DNA from 4 places in the Rhodococcus sp. NPDC003318 genome. Region 1 is predicted to be linked to each of the others. Evidence: riboswitches for the same ligand, from Rfam matches in the RefSeq annotation. Region 1 holds a riboswitch; each other region holds the start of a gene.
The links. A riboswitch is a leader RNA that binds a small molecule or an ion and turns the genes downstream of it on or off. The one in region 1 is predicted to bind cobalamin.
Positions count from the first base shown of each region.

Region 2: linked by a shared signal. The riboswitch ahead of ACFYVR_RS05595 (CbtB domain-containing protein) and the one ahead of cobN (cobaltochelatase subunit CobN) in region 1 are both predicted to bind cobalamin.
Region 3: linked by a shared signal. The riboswitch ahead of ACFYVR_RS13660 (ABC transporter substrate-binding protein) and the one ahead of cobN (cobaltochelatase subunit CobN) in region 1 are both predicted to bind cobalamin.
Region 4: linked by a shared signal. The riboswitch ahead of ACFYVR_RS12390 (ABC transporter substrate-binding protein) and the one ahead of cobN (cobaltochelatase subunit CobN) in region 1 are both predicted to bind cobalamin.

Region 1 is NZ_JBIAOU010000001.1:163,170-167,786, forward strand. Features, by position in the region: gene cobN (cobaltochelatase subunit CobN) at 1-1,957, opposite strand, end outside; cobalamin riboswitch at 1,989-2,129, opposite strand; gene cobG (precorrin-3B synthase) at 2,133-3,290, shown strand; gene ACFYVR_RS00720 (precorrin-8X methylmutase) at 3,309-3,935, shown strand; gene cobJ (precorrin-3B C(17)-methyltransferase) at 3,935-4,617, shown strand, end outside.
Region 2 is NZ_JBIAOU010000002.1:76,173-80,789, forward strand. Features, by position in the region: gene ACFYVR_RS05580 (OsmC family protein) at 1-61, shown strand, start outside; gene ACFYVR_RS05585 (DsbA family protein) at 787-1,515, shown strand; gene ACFYVR_RS05590 (CbtA family protein) at 1,665-2,432, opposite strand; gene ACFYVR_RS05595 (CbtB domain-containing protein) at 2,423-2,617, opposite strand; cobalamin riboswitch at 2,647-2,771, opposite strand; gene ACFYVR_RS05600 (nuclear transport factor 2 family protein) at 2,798-3,160, opposite strand; gene ACFYVR_RS05605 (helix-turn-helix domain-containing protein) at 3,294-4,082, shown strand; gene mhuD (mycobilin-forming heme oxygenase MhuD) at 4,128-4,439, opposite strand; gene ACFYVR_RS05615 (alpha/beta fold hydrolase) at 4,531-4,617, shown strand, end outside.
Region 3 is NZ_JBIAOU010000007.1:36,866-41,482, forward strand. Features, by position in the region: gene ACFYVR_RS13650 (hypothetical protein) at 1-497, shown strand, start outside; gene ACFYVR_RS13655 (class I SAM-dependent methyltransferase) at 494-895, opposite strand; gene ACFYVR_RS13660 (ABC transporter substrate-binding protein) at 892-1,887, opposite strand; cobalamin riboswitch at 1,946-2,072, opposite strand; tRNA gene ACFYVR_RS13665 (tRNA-Ser) at 2,172-2,256, opposite strand; gene ACFYVR_RS13670 (MarR family winged helix-turn-helix transcriptional regulator) at 2,308-2,802, opposite strand; gene ACFYVR_RS13675 (alpha-hydroxy-acid oxidizing protein) at 2,831-3,988, opposite strand; gene ACFYVR_RS13680 (NAD(P)H-quinone oxidoreductase) at 4,074-4,617, shown strand, end outside.
Region 4 is NZ_JBIAOU010000006.1:46,020-50,636, reverse strand. Features, by position in the region: gene pcrA (DNA helicase PcrA) at 1-1,430, opposite strand, end outside; gene ACFYVR_RS12395 (chorismate mutase) at 1,722-2,024, shown strand; cobalamin riboswitch at 2,131-2,268, shown strand; gene ACFYVR_RS12390 (ABC transporter substrate-binding protein) at 2,312-3,367, shown strand; gene ACFYVR_RS12385 (FecCD family ABC transporter permease) at 3,439-4,443, shown strand; gene ACFYVR_RS12380 (ABC transporter ATP-binding protein) at 4,460-4,617, shown strand, end outside.

The DNA.
Region 1 (4,617 bases):
TGTCGTCGAACACGTCCTCCTCCGGGCGTTCGGCGAGCCCGAGGTCGTGGTCCATCTTGGCCGCGCGCATCAGCGTCCAGATCTGCTGGCGGATCGCGGGCAGCTTCGACGGATCGAGCGCGGAGATGTTCGAGTGCTCGTCGAGCAGCTGCTCGAGCCGGGAGATGTCGCCGTACGACTCGGCCCGCGCCATCGGCGGAATCAGGTGGTCGACGAGGGTGGCGTGGGCGCGGCGCTTGGCCTGGGTGCCCTCGCCGGGGTCGTTGACGAGGAACGGGTAGACCAGGGGCAGCTCCCCGAGCGCGGCGTCGGTGCCGCACGAGGCGGACATGCCGAGGGTCTTGCCGGGCAGCCACTCGAGGTTGCCGTGCTTGCCGAGGTGCACGATCGCGTCGGCACCGAACCCGCCCTGCTCGGTCGCGGCGGCGATCCACCGGTAGGCGGCGAGGTAGTGGTGGCTCGGCGGCAGGTCGGGGTCGTGGTAGATCGCGACCGGGTTCTCCCCGAAGCCGCGGGGCGGTTGGACCATCAGCACGACGTTCCCGACCCGCAGGGCGGCGATGACGATCTCGCCCGCCGGGTCGGCGCTGCGGTCGACGTACAGCTCGCCCGGGGCGGCGCCCCAGTGCTCCTCGACGGCCTCCCGGAAGTCGGCGGGCAGCGTGGCGAACCACTCCCGATAACGTGCCGCGGAGATGCGAATCGGGTTGCCCTCCAACTGTTCCGCGGTCAGCCAGTCCGGGTCCTGACCGCCGGCCGCGATCAGCGCGTGGATCAGCGCGTCACCGTCCCCGGACGCCAGCCCGGGCAGCGCGTCCTCGCCGTCCGCCGGGCCGAGGTCGTAACCGGCGTCCCGCATCGCGGTCAGCAGCGCGATCGCGCTCGCCGGGGTGTCGAGTCCGACGGCGTTGCCGATCCGCGCGTGCTTCGTCGGGTACGCCGACAGCATCAGCGCGATCCGCTTGTCGGGGTTGGCGACGTGACGCAGTCGCGCGTGCCGCACCGCGATCCCGGCGACCCGGGCCGCCCGTTCGGTGTCGGGCACGTAGCTGGTCAGTCCGTCTGCGTCGATCTCCTTGAACGAGAACGGCACCGTGATGATGCGGCCGTCGAACTCCGGCACCGCGACCTGGGTGGCGACGTCCATCGGCGAGAGCCCGTCGTCGTTGGCCTCCCACGCCTCCCGGCTGCTGGTCAGGCACAGGCCCTGCAGGATCGGCACGTCCAGGGCGGCGAGGGCGGTGACGTCCCACGACTCGTCGTCCTCGCCGGCGGACGCGCTCGCCGGCTTCGTGCCGCCGGCCGCGAGGACCGTGACGACCATCGCGTCCACGGTGCCGAGCACGTCGAGCAGTTCGGGTTCCGCGGTGCGCAGAGACGCGCAGAAAATCGGCAGCGGCCGGGCGCCCCGATCCTCGACGGCCCGGCACAGCGCCTCGACGTACGCGGTGTTCCCGGCCAGGTGCTGCGCGCGGTAGTAGAGCACCGCCACCACCGGTGAGTCCTTCCGGTCCGTCTGCGGGCCGGAAGGACTCACGGGGGCGAATCCCCAGGTGGGGGTGTGCACCGGCGGTTCGAACCCGACACCGGTGAGCAGCACCGTGTCGGACAGGAAGCCGTACAGGTTCGTCAGGTTGTCCGCGCCGCCCTCGGCCAGATAGTTGTGGGCCTGCGCCGCGACGTTGCCCGGCACCGTGGACAACTCCATCAGCTCGGCGTCGGGTGCGAGTTCACCACCGAGGACGACGGTGGGTGTGCCCGCTGCCAGCACCGCGTCCAGGCCGTCCTCCCACGCACGACGTCCGCCGAGGATCCGGACGATCACCAGGTCGACGCCGTCGAGGAGGGCCGGCAGGTCGTCGACGAGCAGGCGCGCGGGGTTCGCCCACCGGTAGTCGGCGCCGCTGGCGCGGGCGCTGAGCAGGTCGGTGTCGGACGTCGACAGCAGCAGGATCACGATGCCTCCTCGGGGTTTCGCGCCCCACTCGGTCTGGGACGGCAGCGTCGGAGGGTCTGACTCCCCGGAGTCCGGGTCACAGTGGCGCGACCGCACCGGAATCGCACCGGTTTCCTCTCGAGCTGCCGCAATCGCCGCTGATCGTACCGGTGCCGTCACCGTAGGCTGGAGGGCGATGTCCGATATCGAATCCCCGGCCCCCCGGTCCCGCCCCGACGCGTGCCCCGGCGCGTTGCAGGTGCACGAGGCCGCCGACGGCGCACTGTCCCGGGTCCGACTGCCCGGCGGTGCACTCACCCACGCTCAGCTCCAGGTCCTCGCCGATGCCGCCCGCGACCTGGGCAACGGCGAACTCGAACTGACGTCCCGCGGCAACATCCAGCTTCGGGCCGTGACCGATCCCGCCGCCTTCGCCGACCGGCTCGCCGCGGCGGGACTGCTGCCCTCGCCGACCCACGAACGGGTCCGCAACATCCTCGCCTCCCCGCTGTCGGGTCGGATCGGCGGAATCGCGGACGTCCGCGGGTGGGCCTCGGCTCTCGACGCCGGTCTCATGGCCGATCCCGACCTCGCCGACCTGCCGGGCCGCGTCCTGTTCACCCTCGACGACGGCCGCGGCGACGTGACGGGGCTGCAGGGCGACCTCGGGCTGCACGCCGTCACGGCGACCGAGGTGGCCCTGACACTCGCCGGTGCCGATCACGGCGTCCGGCTGACCGCCGAGGGTGCGGTCGCGACCCTGCTCGACGCGGCCCGGGCGCTGCGCGAGATCCGCGGCACGCAGTGGCGGCTGCAGGAGATCGAGGACGGCCCGCGCCGGGTGCTCGCCCGGTTGGGTGTGACCGCCACGGCGGACCCCGTCGACCTGGCGGCGCCGGAGTCGGCGGGCCCGATCGGGTGGCTCGACCAGCCCGACGGCACGGTCACCCTCGCGGCAGGCCTGAGGTTCGGGGTGCTGCCCGCCCGGCTGGCGGACTTCCTGGTGGCCGTCGAGCATCCGATCACGGTCACTCCCTGGCGGTCGGTGCTGCTGCACGACCTTGACGAGGGCGTCGCCGAACAGGTGGTGCGCATCCTCGCGCCGATGGGGCTGATCTTCGACGCGAACTCCCCGTGGCTGCAGGTCACTGCCTGCACCGGACGTCCCGGCTGCGCGAAGTCCCTCGCCGACGTCCGCGGGGACGCCGTCGCCGCGGTCGAGTCCGGTGCGCTGCCCGCCGACGGCCGCCAGCACTGGGCCGGCTGCGAGCGGCGGTGCGGGCGCCCCCGCGGTGAGGTGACCGATGTGGTCGCCACCGGCGACGGCTACCGGGTGGACCCGCCGACACCCTGACCCCATATCGTTGGGTGCATGACCGACTACATCCGCGACGGCGCCGAGATCTACCGCCAGTCGTTCGCCACGATCCGGGCCGAAGCCGACCTGTCGAGGTTCCCCGCGGACGTTGCCCAGGCGGTCGTCCGGATGATCCACGCGTGCGGCCAGGTCGATCTGACCGACGACGTCGCGTTCAGCCCCGGGGTCGTCTCCGCGGCACGCGCCGCGCTCCGCGACGGGGCGCCGATCTTCTGCGACGCGACGATGGTCGCGTCCGGGGTGACGCGAAAGCGCTTGCCCGCGCACAACGATGTGGTGTGCCTGCTGGGTGACCCGCGCACGCCCGTGATCGCCGAGAAGCTCGGCAACACCCGATCCGCTGCCGCGCTGGAACTGTGGGGTCCGAAGCTCGAGGGTGCCGTCGTCGCGATCGGCAACGCCCCGACCGCGCTGTTCCACCTGCTCGACATGCTCGATCAGGGTGCGCCCCGGCCCGCGGCGATCATCGGCTGCCCGGTCGGGTTCATCGGCGCCGCAGAGTCCAAGGAGGACCTGATCGTTCGCGCCGGCGACATCGACTACCTCGCGGTACGGGGGCGCCGCGGTGGCAGCGCCATCACCGCGGCCGCGCTGAACGCGATCGCGACGGAGGTCGAGTGATGGCGGGCACACTCTGGGGCATCGGACTCGGGCCCGGCGACCCGGAACTGGTCACGGTCAAGGCCGCCCGGATCATCGGCGAGGCGGACGTCGTCGCGTTCCACAGCGCCCGGCACGGCCGCAGCATCTCCCGGGCCGTCGCCGCGCCCTACCTGCGCGAGGGCCAGATCGAGGAACACCTCGTGTACCCGGTGACCACCGAGACGGTCGACCACCCCGGCGGTTACCAGGGCGCGATCGACGACTTCTACGCCGAGGCGTCCGAGACCCTCGCCGCGCACCTCGCCGCAGGTCGGACGGTCGCATTGCTCGCCGCGGGCGATCCGCTGTTCTACAGCTCCTACATGCACATGCACAAGCGGCTGTGCGACCGCTTCGACGCCGAGGTGATTCCCGGGGTGACCTCGATCAGCGCCGCCTCCGCCGCGCTCGGGGTGCCGCTCGTCGAACGCGACGAAGTGCTCACGATCCTGCCCGGCACCCTGCCCGCCGAGGAGCTGACCCGACGACTGCGCGCCACCGACTCCGCCGCGATCCTCAAGCTCGGCCGCACGTTCCCGGCGGTGCGGCAGGCCCTCGCGGACTCCGGTCGACTCGCCGAGGCCTCGTACGTGGAGCGGGCCAGCACCGACAAGCAGCGGGTGCTCGCCGCCGCCGACGTCGACGACGCCGATGTGCCGTA
Region 2 (4,617 bases), on a different contig from region 1:
GTGTCCGGTCAGCAAGGCCCTGACCGGGGTCGAGATCACGCTGGACGCGGCCTTGATTTGATCGGCGTAGAAAAGATTGGTCCTCGCCAATTGTCGGTTGCTCATTTATCATGGATATCGCCGCGCCGACGCGTGAAGACGCCCTGAGGCGCGGAATTCCCCCTGAAGAATGGCACCTCGCGAAGGGCTTCGGTATTTCCGTCGCCGAGGAATCGCGACGCCGCACCACGTGAGGATCTATTTCTGTGGCCACTCCTGCCGTCACCCCCGCACGCCACCTCGCCGCCAAAATTGCCCTGGTCGGCGCTATGATTGCCCTGCCTCTCGGTCTGGCTGCCGCGCCGGCGTTCGCCATCGGAACCCATGCCGGCAGCTGCAACTTCGACGGAAATGTGAAGTGGGTGAAGGATTGTCCTAACGCGAAGTAAGTCGCGCGCGTAGAACAATTCGGGCACTGTACAAATCGACCCCGGAGGCGTCATGCGTCCGGGGTCGAGAACTGTTTTCCGGAAGTGTCGAACGGGGACGCCGCGCTCGGTGAGTTTCCCGAACCGGTGTCGCCGAACCACGGCCGGCGGGCGCCGGTTCACCGAGCGGATCAACGACTCCGGTGCGATGACACCCTGCGCGCCGCCTGCCGTGGTACGAGCACGGAAAGGCCCGGCACGCGGGCACGACGTTCGAGTTCGACGACGTGATCGACCCGGCACAGCCGCGGGCGTGGATCCGGCACCCGGGTGGCGGCGCGCGGAACAAATCCGGCGGTGGTGGACGTTTCAACCAGTTGTGAGCATCGAATCTCCCGACCAGTCCGCCGTCGTGCTCGAGGTGTGGTCCGACATCGCCTGCCCGTGGTGTTACATCGGCAAGCACCGCTTCGAAACCGCCCTCGCCCGATTCCCGCACCGCGACCGGGTGCAGGTCGTGTGGCGGTCGTACCAGCTGTCCCCGGACACTCCGGTCGGGCTGCGTCGCGCCGAGGTCGACGCACTGGTGGAGATGAAGGGGATGCCTGCCGACCAGGTGAAGCAGATGTTCGCGCACGTCGCGAACACCGCCGCCGTGGACGGGCTCACGATGGACTTCGACACCGTCGTAGCGGCCAACACGTTCGACGCGCATCGGCTGATCCACGTCGCGGGTGACCGCGGCGAGGACGTGATGGCCGCGCTGTTCCGTGCCCACTTCGCGCAGGGCAGGGTCATCGACGACCGTGAGGAACTGGTCGCGATCGCCGTCGAGGTCGGGCTGGACGCGGACGCTGTCCGGACCGCTCTCGACTCCGGCGCCGAGGCCGAGCGGGTCCGCGACGACCTGGCGCAGGCCCGTGCCCTCGGGATCTCCGGGGTGCCGTTCTTCGTCGCCAACCGCGCGATCGGCGTCTCCGGTGCGCAGCCCGTCGAGGTCTTCACCCAGCTGCTGGAGAAGGCCTACGCCGACGCGAGCCCGATCGTCACCCTCGCCGGCTCCGCCGACGCGGACGGAGCGTGCGTCGACGGATCCTGCGCGGTCTGACAGGCACAGCCGCCACCCGCCTTCACCCACCCACCACCGGCCCACCCACCACCGGCTGAAGGCCACCTTCGTGCGGACAGTCCGAACGAAGGCCACCTTCAGCCGGGTGGGGCGGGACGGGGTGGGGCGGGACGGGACGGGGAAGTCGGTCAGTGCGCGGCGGCGAGTACGGGCCGGGAGCGCGTGGCCCGCTCGGTGAGAAACGCGAACCCGACCCCGAGAGCGAGCCACAGCGTCGCCTGGATCGCGAGCGACGAGATCCGGAACTCCCACAGCAGGGTGGCGGGGAAGTCGTCCCCGACCTCGTTGACGCCGGGCAGCAGGATGTAGCCGACCGCCACGATCACCAGGAACGCCGGCACCGGTGCCCCGACCCGGACGGACAGGTAGCCGGACGCCGCGGCGAGCCGCGCGATGTGGACCGCGGCCGCGACCGCGACCAGTCCCAGGACCACCGACGCCAGCCACAACCAGGTGCGCTCGGCGATGGTGTCCGGGTCCCCGACCGCGGGTGGATTCGCCGGGTACTTGAAGAACGGCACAGCCTCGATCGCGAGCCATCCGAGACCGGCCAGCGTCATCGCCAGCACCGGACCGGACAGCGCTGTCAGCCTCCGCGCGAAGTGTGCGACGGCCGCGAAGATCGCTCCGAGCGCCAGCCCCGCGAGGGTGGTCGCGAGGAACAGTCCGACCCGCTGTCCGTCCCGGCTGACCAGGGTGTCGTCGCCGTGAGTGTGTGCGGTGGTGGTCTCGTGTGAATGCTCCGCCGGAGCGGAGGCGGCTTCCTCGATCGCGATGGCGGCGTCGATGTGTGGTTCGCCGATCACGAAGGCGACGGCACCGGCGAGCAGGCCGGCGACGAGTCCGGCCAGCAGCCCACGAACGAGGAGTTTCGAGAATGCGTCGGTCAGTGGCACGGAAGCCCCAGCAGGTGCCGACCGTCATGCATGAGCTCGTGCATGTACATGCCGGTCCGCGAGACCGCGCCCTGGTCGAAACCGACCAGGTACAGGGTCAGCATCGCGAGCAGGACGACGCCCGCGATGATCAACGCGACACCGACCGATGCGGTCGACCTGTCGGGGGTGTGAACGACAGCCATTGGTTCCTCCTGGGATAACGCGTCCCGCAAAAGCCCTGTGCGACGACGACGGGGTCTGGCTGTCGAGTGGACACTCGAACACAGTGGCGCGACCGCTCCGGAATTGCACCGGATTCCCGTCGACATCGCGATTACCAGCGCACTGTCGCACCGAGGTGCCTGCGCTGTCAATCGGCACGGTCAGGACGGCACCTTGTCGAGGAACCCCAGGACGTGCACCAGCCGTCCGGACTCGTCGCGCTCGATGACGTCGAAGCCCGCGACGAGGTCCTCGGCGCCGGCCGGTCCGAGTTGCCAACCGAAGCGCGCCTGTTCGTGGTGGCCGTCCACGGGGCCGCGGAGCCGGAACCGCATACCGGGGAACCGGCCCTGCACGGCTCCGATCGTGGCGTCGATGTCCGCGTGACCCTGCGCCGCGACCGTCGGGTCGACGTACCGCCCGTCGGGGGTCCACAGGTCTTCGATCGCGACCCGCCGGGCATCGGGGTCGGTCTCGTTCCACACCGCGATGTACTTGGCTGCGAGGGCGTCGAATTCGGTCATGTCGTCTCTCCGATCGGTGGGGGCCGGCCCGGGCGGCCGGTCGACGTCCACCACTGTGGCGGCCGCCGCGCGCCCGAGTCGATTACCTCGGAGGTAATGGATCGGCTCCCGCGGACACGCCTAGGCTCGGGACATGACCACGCTCGTGGAGGATCGGCCCGTCGGAGTCCTGTTGCGGCAGTGGCGCGAACGCCGCCGGATGAGTCAGCTCCAGCTTGCCGGCCTCGCCGACGTCTCCGCCCGGCACGTCAGCTTCCTCGAGACCGGGCGGTCGCGGCCCACCAGGGCGATGCTGATCCGGCTGTCCGAACAGCTGGAGATCCCTCTGCGGGAACGCAATTCGCTTCTGCTCGCGGGTGGGTTCGCACCGGCCTATCCGGAGCACGGGCTCGGCGACGTTCCGATGGCGTCGGTGGCGCGGGCGATCGGGCAGATCCTGCACGCGTACCTGCCCTCACCGGCGGTGGTGGTCGACCGCCACTGGAATCTCGTCGACGGCAACGGTGCGGTCGCCGTGCTCGTCGACGGGTGTGCGCGGCATCTGCTGGAGCCGCCGGTGAACGTGCTGCGGTTGAGTCTGCACCCGGAGGGCATGGCGCCGCGGATCGTCAATCTCGGCCAGTGGCGGGCGCACTTGATGCATCGACTCGAACATCAGATCGCGGTGACCGGAGACACGGTGCTCGGTGGCCTCGCGGCGGAGTTGGCGGGCTATCCGTGCGGCGACGCCGCCGTCGACCCGGAACCGGGCGCGCTCGTGGTGCCGATCCGAATCCGCACGGTCGCAGGAGAACTGGAGTTCCTCAGTACTACGACGGTCTTCGGCACTCCGCTGGACGTCACCGTCGCCGAGTTGGCGATCGAGACGTTCCATCCGGTGGACGCGGCCACGGCGGCAGCCCTGCGCGAACACGTGGGATGACGAAGGCACCGGCCGTCGTGCGACGACCGGTGCGCGGGGGACGGGTCAGGCCTGCTTCGCGGGGACGTCGAGGACGACCTCGAACTCGAGCAGGGAGGCGCCGGTCGCGACCGGCTTCTTCGCCTCACCGGCGTGCGCCGCCCGGGCGTCGCCGTTGCGCCAGGCCGCGAAGGCGTCCTCGGACTCCCACTGCGTCACCACGAAGTAGCGGGTCTCGCCGCCCGTCGGACGCAGCAACTGGAAGCCGAGGAACCCCGGCGAGTTCTCGACGGTGCCCGCACGCTGGGCGAACCGCTTCTCGAGCTCCGGACCGGCGCCCTCGGGCACCTCGATTGCGTTGATCTTCACCACTGCCATGGCCGCGAGAGTACTCGCGGCGCGGCGTCTGCGGGACCGGGCCGACCCGATCGACGACCCGCAGCCCGGATGTCCGGTTAATCTCGGTTCCGTGCTGCATGACGAGGGTGGGGCGGGCGGACCGATTCTGTTGCTCCACGGGTTGATGGGCAGCGCGCGTACGTGGCGCAGGCATGTG
Region 3 (4,617 bases), on a different contig from region 1:
GTCACGTCGACCGCGGCGAGCACTTCACGGGCCTCCAATTGGTCTGGCGCACAGTGGTGATCGGACTGCTGGCGTCGCTGGGCACCTTCATCCTGCCCCTCCCCGCGACGGTGTTCGGGGCGGGCAGCGACACCGTCCGCGGATTCCTCTACGCCGCCGAACTGGTCGTCCTGACCGTGGTCGCGGTCGTGGTCCTCGCCCGGCAGTGGTCGCGGCTGCGCCGCGACGACACCGACATCCCGGCGTACGGCAACGACTTCGTCCGCTGGTACGCCGTCGTGTATCTGGCCGTCATGGCCGTCCTGTGGGCGACGGCGCTGCCCGACTGGTTCGGCGCCGTCGACGGCGTCACCGACAACGGCGACCCGATCGGCAGCCTCTGGTACACGGCCGGCTGCTTCGCCATCGCGATCACCTGCGTCGTCGCCACATTCACCGTGCCGCGGCCGAAGTCGGATGCCGACTCCGCGGCGGTGAGCACACCGGCGGCAACCTAGGCGGCTCCGTAGACGACGTAGTCGTCGAACAGCTGCCACAACGTGCCCGACTCCGCGAACCCGGCCTGCCGGAGCGCGGCGAGCTGGAACTGCACCGTGGTCGGCGGGGTCGCGTCCCGCCCGGCGAACCGGACCCGGTCGCCGTGCCCCGCCAGGTGTTCGCGGGCCAGTTCGAGGAGCATCGGATCGTGGTCGAGAGCCACCACCCGCGCATCCGGGAACCGGTCGAGGATCCGGCCGCTGAGCGATCCTGGTCCGCAGGCGAGATCGACCGCGGTGAAATCGGTTCCGACGGCGAGCTCCAGCGCGTCGAGCATCACGCCGAAAAGCACTTCCCGGTCAGCGATGTAGGCGGCCTGCTGACGATCCCAGCGCTCGACGAGCTCCGCCGACTTCACTGCGCAACCCCGAGGTCGCGCAGCCCCGCGGCGAGTTCCTCGATGCCCGCGACGTTGCGGATCGACGGATCCATCGTGGTACCGCTGATGACGATGTACCGCTTGTTCTGCACCGCGGTGAGTCGACTCGCCACCGGATCGGATTCGAGGAACCGGATCTTCGCCTCGGCGCTGTCGCCATCCCCGCCACGTCCGAGATCCGCGAGCACCAGCACCGCCGGATCACGGTCCAGAACACTCTCCCAGCCGATTTCGGGCCACAGCTGCCGACTGTCGGCGAAGGCGTTCACCGCCCCGACCTCGCGAGTCATGATCCCGGGCGCCCCGCAGCAGCCCGCGATGTACGGCGTCGCGGTGCCCGCGTACCACCAGGCGAGCGTGACCCCGGACGGATCGATGCCGTCGGCCGCCGCCTCCGCACGGGATCGCAGGTCCGCCACGAGTGCGTCACCGCGCTCGGAAACGCCGAACAGCGTGGAGACGTCGCCGATTTCGGCGTACAGGTCGTCGAGCGTCAGTTCCGAATCCTGCACGGCGTCCTGGCCGCCGCATTCGCTCGGGGACTGGTACGTCGCGACGCCGAGATCTGTGAACCGCTGCCGGTCGGCGATTCCCTCGGCGGAGAAGGTGTAGTCGAACGTGGTGTAGACGAGATCCGGGTCGCGATCGAGGACGGCCTCGAACGAGGGGAACTCGTCGTCGAACCGGAACACCTCGGACGCCCGCTGTTCGAGTTCGGGAAGGACCGGATCGTCGACGAACGCGAGACCGGCGAGGCGATCCTCGACGCCGAGGCTCAGCAGCAGCTCGGCCGCCGGCTGATTGACGGCGATCGCCCGCTCGACGGGAGCGTCGAGCGACACCGTGGTGTCGCAGTTCGTGAGGGCCGTCGGGGCATCGTGGTCGGCCGCCTCCTCGGCGCCGCATCCCGCCATCCCGACCAGTGTCGCGGCCGCGATCCCGGCGGCCGCCATTCGGACATGTTGCTTCATGACACGTCAACTTCCTGCGGACGCCGCACGCGAGCGTCCACACGAGAAATGCCGGCGACAGTTCACCGACCCAGCAGGCGACCGGACTCGGGGCGTCACCCCACACCGTTGCGCGTCAGTTCCGGATTCCCACCGGATTCCACCTGATCCCGATTGTCGGGATTGCCTGGCATCGCGGAATCTAGCAGGCACGGACTCAGCCGGGCCCCGCCGACGTGCCGCGCGGACCGGTTCGTGGCACGAGAAAGGCCCCTCACCTGCATCAACAGGTGAGGGGCCAGCTGCGGAAGCGGAGGGATTTGAACCCCCGGTCGCTCTCACGACGCTCGCTTTCAAGGCGAGTGCATTCGGCCGCTCTGCCACGCTTCCGTGGCGAATCCTAGCCGCCGGGCGCAACCGGGGACGAACCCGCCCGGCGCGTCACACCTCCGGGCGGGCGTCCAGGGCGGCGTCGACCTTCTCGAACACGGTGCCGACGGCGTCGAGTTCCTTCGCGTCGAGCAGGTCGATCAGGTAGTTCCGCACCCCGTTGAGGTGGGTGGGAGCGGCTTCGGCGAGTTTGCTGCGGCCGTGCGGTGTGATCAGGGCGAGCACGCCGCGGCCGTCCTCGACACAGGTGCTGCGGGTGACGAGGTCGTCCGTCTCCATCCGCCGCACCTGGTGGGTGAGGCGGCTGCGGGACGAGAGGATCCCGTCCGCGAGCTCGCTCATCCGGACCGACCCGTCGGGCGACTCCGACAGGATCACGAGGATCCGGTAGTCCGCCAGGGAGATCTGGTGTCGGCTCTGCAGCTCCCGGTTGAGCACCTCCATCAGGCGCTGACTGCCCTCGATGAACCCCCGCCAGGCACGCATCTCCGCCGCGTCGAGCCAGTGCGGAGACGCCGCCGTCTCATCTGCAATCTCTGTTGCCACCCCGCCATTCTAGTGAGCGGGGGACCGCTCAGGTGGCGCGAAGGATCGACGGATCCAACTCGGCGACGGTCGCGAAACCGGCGAGGCCCATGTTGACGTCGAAGTCCGCGAGCAGCATCCGCAGCGCGTGCCGCACTCCGTCTGCACCCGCGAGTCCGAGGCCGTACACCCACGGACGGCCGTACAGGACGGCGTCCGCGCCGAGCGCCAGCGCCTTCATCACGTCCGCGCCGCTGCGGATCCCGGAGTCGAGCAGCACGGCCGCCCGGTCCCCGATCGCGGCGGCGACCTCGGGGAGGGCGTCGAGCGCGGCGATCGCCCCGTCGACCTGACGGCCACCGTGGTTGCTCACCACGACACCGGACGCGCCTGCGTCGATCACCTCGCGGGCGTCGTCGGGATGCACGATGCCCTTCACCACGATCGGCAGGTCGGTCCAGTCCCGCAGTCGTGCAACGTCCCTCGTGCGGAGGGCGTGATTGCCGAACATCGACACCCACGTCAGCACCGCCATCTGCATCGCCTCGGTGCTCTCCTCCGGGGGCGTCGCGAGGCGGGACCGGAACACCGGGTCGGACAGGTAGTTCGCGATTCCCTTCGCCTTCAGGAACGGCAGGTGACCGAGCACGAGATCACGTGGTCGCCAACCCATTCCGGGAGTGTCGGCGGTGACGACGATCGCCTTCGCGCCGGCTGCGGCGGCGCGCCGCACGAACGATTCCGCGACCTCCTCGTCCGACGGCCAGTACAGCTGGTACCACCAGTTCTCACCCGACGCCGCCGCGACCGTCTCGATCGGCGTGGACGCCGCCGTCGAGAGCACCGACCCGACACCGAGTTCGGACGCGACCGCGCCGACCGCCGCCTCCGCGTCCGGGTGCACCATTTCGAGCACCCCGACCGGGGCGGTGAGCACCGGCGCCGCCAGCCGCGTCCCCAGCACGTCGACAGCGAGGTCGCGGGCGTCGGCGGCGGCGGTGCCGCGCAGCATCCGCGGCACGATCGCGTGCCGGTCGAAGGCCGCCAGGTTCGCCGCCGCCGTCCGTTCGGTGGACGCGCTGCCCGCGATGTAGCCGAACGCCTCCGGCGAGAGCCGCTCACGCGCGAGGTCCTCGAGACCGGCCGCCGTCATCGGCAGCTCCGGGACCACGCCGCCGAGGCCGGAGAAGTAGATCTCGTTCTGCATGTTGCCGAAGTAGGTCACAGCGAGACGGTATCGCCTCCACCGACTGCGCAGCGGTGGTACGCGGGCAGGCGCTAGCGTCGGTGTCATGCATGCGATCACCGTCACCGCGCCCGGCGGACCCGAAGTCCTCACCTGGTCGGAGGTTCCCGATCCCAGCCCCGGCCCCGGCGAGGTGCTGATCGACGTCGCCGCGACGGCCGTCAACCGCGCCGACGTGCTGCAGCGCCGTGGCCTCTACCCGCCGCCGCGCGGCGCCAGCGAGATCCTCGGACTGGAGTGCTCCGGCACCGTCAGTGCGCTCGGCGACGGGGTGCGGGACTGGCAGATCGGCGACCGGGTGTGCGCGCTGCTCGCCGGCGGCGGGTACGCGGAGAAGGTGGCGGTCCCGGCGACGCAGCTGCTGCCGGTGCCCGACGGACTGGACCTGGCGGCCGCGGCGTCACTCCCCGAGGTCGCGTGCACGGTGTGGTCGAACCTGGTGATGATCGGCGGGATGCGCGCCGGGCAGCTGGTGCTGATCCACGGCGGCGGGGGCGGTATCGGCACCCACGCCATCCAGGTCGCGTCGGCGCTCGGCGCCACCGTCGCCGTCACCGCCGGCTCCGAACTCAAACTCGCCGCCTGCCGCG
Region 4 (4,617 bases), on a different contig from region 1:
AGCGGCACCGTGCCGTCGGCGGCGTCGCGCAGGGCGGCCGCGAATCCGATGCCCCGCTGCTCGGAGTGCACCGCGACGCACGCCTCGGCACGGTCGCCGATGCCGCGACGCGGGGTGTTGAGGATGCGCCGCAGGCTCACCGTGTCGTCGGGGTTCTCCAGCACCCGCAGGTACGCGACGACGTCGCGGACCTCCTTGCGCTCGTAGAACCGGACGCCTCCGACCACCTTGTACGGCAACCCGAGCCGGATGAAGATCTCCTCCAGCGCGCGGGACGAGTTGTTGGTGCGGTAGAACACCGCGACGTCGCCGTAGCGCGCGTCGCCGGCGTCGACGAGCCGGTCGATCTCCGACGCGACGAACGACGCCTCGTCGTGCTCGTTGTCGGCGACGTACCCGGTGATGAGGTCGCCCTCGCCGGATTCGGTCCACAGCTTCTTGTCGCGTCGGCCGGTGTTGCGGGCGATCACCGCGTTGGCCGCCGACAGGATGTTCTGGGTGGAGCGGTAGTTCTGTTCGAGCAGGATCGTCCGGGCCTGCGGGTAGTCCCGCTCGAACTCCTCGATGTTGCGGATCGTCGCGCCACGGAAGGCGTAGATGGACTGGTCCGCGTCACCGACGACGCACAGCTCCGACGGCGGGACGGGGCCGGCACCCTCCTCGCCGACGAGGGTGCGCACGAGGACGTATTGGGCGTGGTTGGTGTCCTGGTACTCGTCGACGAGGACGTGCCGGAACCGGCGCCGGTAGTACTCGGCGACCTGCGGGTGGTTCTGGAGCAGCGCGACCGTCTCGCCGATCAGGTCGTCGAAGTCGAGCGCGTTGGCCGCCCGCAGCCGGGCCTGGTAGTGGCCGTACACCCGCGCGACGAGGCGGACGACCTCGTTGGTCTCGAGTTCCGCGTTGGCCGCGGCCTCCTCGGGACCGATCAGCTCGTTCTTCAGGTTCGAGATGTGGGTGGCCAGCAGCCGCGCCGAGTACTTCTTCTGGTCGATCTCGAGATCCTTGGAGATCATCGTCAGCAGCCGGCGCGAGTCGTCGGCGTCGTAGATCGTGAAGTTCGAATTCAGCCCCGGCAGCAGCGCGGCCTGCATGCGCAGGATCCGCACACAGCTCGAGTGGAAGGTTGCGACCCACATGCTGTTGGCGCGGGGTCCGACGAGTTGGGCGACGCGCTCGCGCATCTCGGCGGCCGCCTTGTTCGTGAACGTGATCGCCAGGACCTGCCCGGGAGTGACGTCCCGCTCCGCGAGCAGGTACGCGATGCGGCGGGTCAGCACCGCAGTCTTGCCCGACCCTGCGCCCGCGACGATCAGCAACGGCGATCCCTGGTGCACGACCGCCTCGCGCTGCTGCGGATTCAGTCCGGCCAGGAGGGCGTCGGTCGAGGTGCGGGTACCGGCGTGAGCTGCCGCGGAGAATGTGTTCATCGCCTGTCCACGCTACCGCTGTGCACCGACATCGGGCTGCCCGCCCACGACCCGTGTGCACCCACGACCCGCCGCGCCCGGTCGGGCATGGCAAAATGGGGTCATGCTCAGTGCCGACGCTCGCCACCCCTGGCGATTTTTCTACGGGTACCGGACTCCGGTGCCCGTGGCCTGAACAACCCACGAGCCCCGCGGTCCGCAGCGATCCGGGGCTCTTTTCGTGAGAGGGCCTGGATCGGGTAACGACCCGCGGGACCGAGAACGATCCAGTTTCTGACACGAGGAGAAGACATGGGCGCCCCCATCTCGCCGAACAACAACGCCGAGAACGACACCGACCTGCCGACCAGCGAGGCCGAGATCGACGAGCTCCGCAAGGAGATCGACCGCCTCGACGCGGAGATCCTCGCCGCGATCAAGCGCCGCAGCGAGGTGTCCCAGGTGATCGGCCGCACCCGCATGGCGTCGGGCGGTCCGCGCCTCGTGCACAGCCGTGAGATGAAGGTGCTCGAGCGGTTCAGTGAGCTCGGCCAGGAGGGTCACACCCTGGCGATGCTGCTGCTGCGCCTGGGGCGCGGTCCGCTGGGCCGGTAACTCCGCTCGGGCCTGCGACTCCTCTTCGGCGCCGGTGACGACGAGGCCCCGGCAACCTCGGAGGAACGCAGCGCGATACCCGGACATACCGGGCGATGCTCGCGAGGTATACGGTGACGGTGGCCGCCCGTGCGGCCCCGATCGGCGAGGGAACCCGGTGCGAATCCGGGACTGACGCGCAGCGGTGACGGCCCTGTTCACGTGGGCCGAAGTCCGGATGCTCGCGGATCGGGTCAGGTGAGACTCTCGGCCCCGCGACTGGGCCCTGAACGAGGAGTTCCCGCTTCGTGCGTATTCGTTTCCTCCGCTGTGCCGCCGTGCTCGCCGCAGCTGCCACGCTGCTGCTGACCGGCTGCTCGGGTTCCGCAGCCACCGACGACGAGCCGTCGACGGCCGCGACCGGGTATCCCGTCACGCTCTCGAACTGCGGCCGCACCGTCACCGTCGATGCGCCGCCGCACCGTGTCGTCTCCCTCAACCAGGCGTCGACGGAGATCCTGCTCTCCCTCGGACTCGCGGACCGCATGGTCGGCACCGCGACGTGGACGGATCCGGTCCGTGAGAACCTGGCTGCCGCGAATGCGACGGTGCCGCGGCTCGCCGACAACAAGCCGTCGCTCGAGGTGGTGCTCGACGCCGAGCCGGATTTCGTCACCGCGTCGTTCGGGTCGTCGATCGGCGACGGCGGCAGTGCGGGCCGCGACCAGTTCGAGTCGCTCGGTGTGCCGACCTACCTGTCCCCCACCGACAACGGGTGCGGCGGCGACGTGTCCTCGGCGTCGAACGCGGACGGCGCCCGCACCGAGCCGTTGACCCTCGACAGCGTCTACCGGGAGATCCGCGAACTGGCCGCGATCTTCGACGTCCGCGAGCGCGGTGAGGGGTTCGTCGCCGAGTTGCAGCAGCGGTACGCGACGGCAGCGGACACCGTGGACGCTGCCGGTGTCTCGCTCGCGTTCTGGTTCGCCGACACGAAGACCCCGTACATGGCGGGCTGCTGCGGGTCGTCCGGGATCATCGCGCGCGCGGTCGGCGCCACCAACGTCTTCGCCGACACCACCGACGAGTGGCCGCAGGTCTCCTGGGAGACGGTCGCGGACCGCGATCCGACCGCGCTGGTCCTCGCCGACCTGAGCCGGCGCAGCATCGACGGCGACGCTCTCGACAGCAAGATCGCCTTCCTCGAGTCGAACCCGGTGACGTCACAGCTGCCCGCGGTCCAGCAGAAGCGGTACATCGTCGTGAGCGGGGCGGACATGAACCCCACCATCCGCACCGTCGACGGCGTCGAGAAGGTGGCGGGGGCGCTGCAGCAGTGGAACCTCGTCACCCCGCAGCCGTGACGCCGACGGTCGCCGCGGAACGGGCGACGGCCCCGACCCCGACCCCGACCCCGCGACGCGAGTCGAAGGCCCTGCTTCCGGCGGTGCTGCTCGGTGGACTTGCCGTCCTGGTGGCCTCGATCGCCGTGACCGTCACGATCGGGCCGGCGAACCTGTCGGTCCGCGACGTGTACGCGGTGATCCTCGAGCACTGGGGCATCGGGTCGTCGGGGCTGACCCGGCTGCAGGACGGCATCGTCTGGGAGTTGCGGCTGCCCAGGACCCTGCTCGCGGCGGTGTGCGGCGCCGGGCTGGCGCTGTGCGGGGCGATCATGCAGTCGCTGCTGCGCAATCCGTTGGCCGATCCGTTCGTCCTCGGCATCTCGTCCGGCGCGTCGACCGGGGCGGTGCTGGTGGCGGTGCTCGGCATCGGCGGCGGCGCGATCTCGCTCTCGACGGGCGCGTTCGTGGGTGCGGTCGTGGCCTTCGGCGCGGTCCTCGCCCTGGCGGCGGGGGCCGGCGGCGGCACCGCGAAGGTGCTCCTCGCCGGTGTCGCGGGCACCCAACTGTTCTCGGCGTTGACCTCGTTCGTCGTGATGTCCTCCGCGGACGCCGAGCAGACCCGCGGCGTGCTGTTCTGGCTGCTCGGGTCGCTCAGCGGCGCGGACTGGACCGACGTGGCGCTGTGCGGCGCCGTCACCGTCGTCGGGGTCACGGTGTGCCTGGCGGTGGCGTCGTCGCTGGACGCGATGACGTTCGGCAACTCGTCGGCGGCCTCCCTCGGTGTCCCGGTCGGCACGATCCGCACGCTGCTGCTCACCGTCACGGCGCTGATCACCGCGGCACTGGTCAGTGCCGCGGGTGCGATCGGGTTCGTCGGGCTGGTGCTGCCGCACGCGGCCCGGTTCCTCGTCGGTCCGCGGCACAGCCGGCTGCTGCCCGCGACCGCCCTGATCGGCGCGATCTTCATGGTGTGGGTGGATGCGGTCGCCCGCACCGTGTTCGCGCCGCAGGAGATCCCGGTCGGTGTCGTGACCGCCCTGATCGGTGTGCCGGCCTTCGCGCTCGTCCTCTTCCGGATGGGGAGGACCTCGTGACGCGGTGGGGGCACTGATGCCCCTGCACGCGAAGAACATCACGTGGAGCCGCGGCGGCAACCTGGTCGTCGACGGCGTCACGATCGAACCGCATCGGGGCGAGACGATCGGGCTGCTCGGGCCGAACGGTTCCGGGAAGTCGTCGCTGCTCGGTGTGCTCGCGGGCGTGCACCG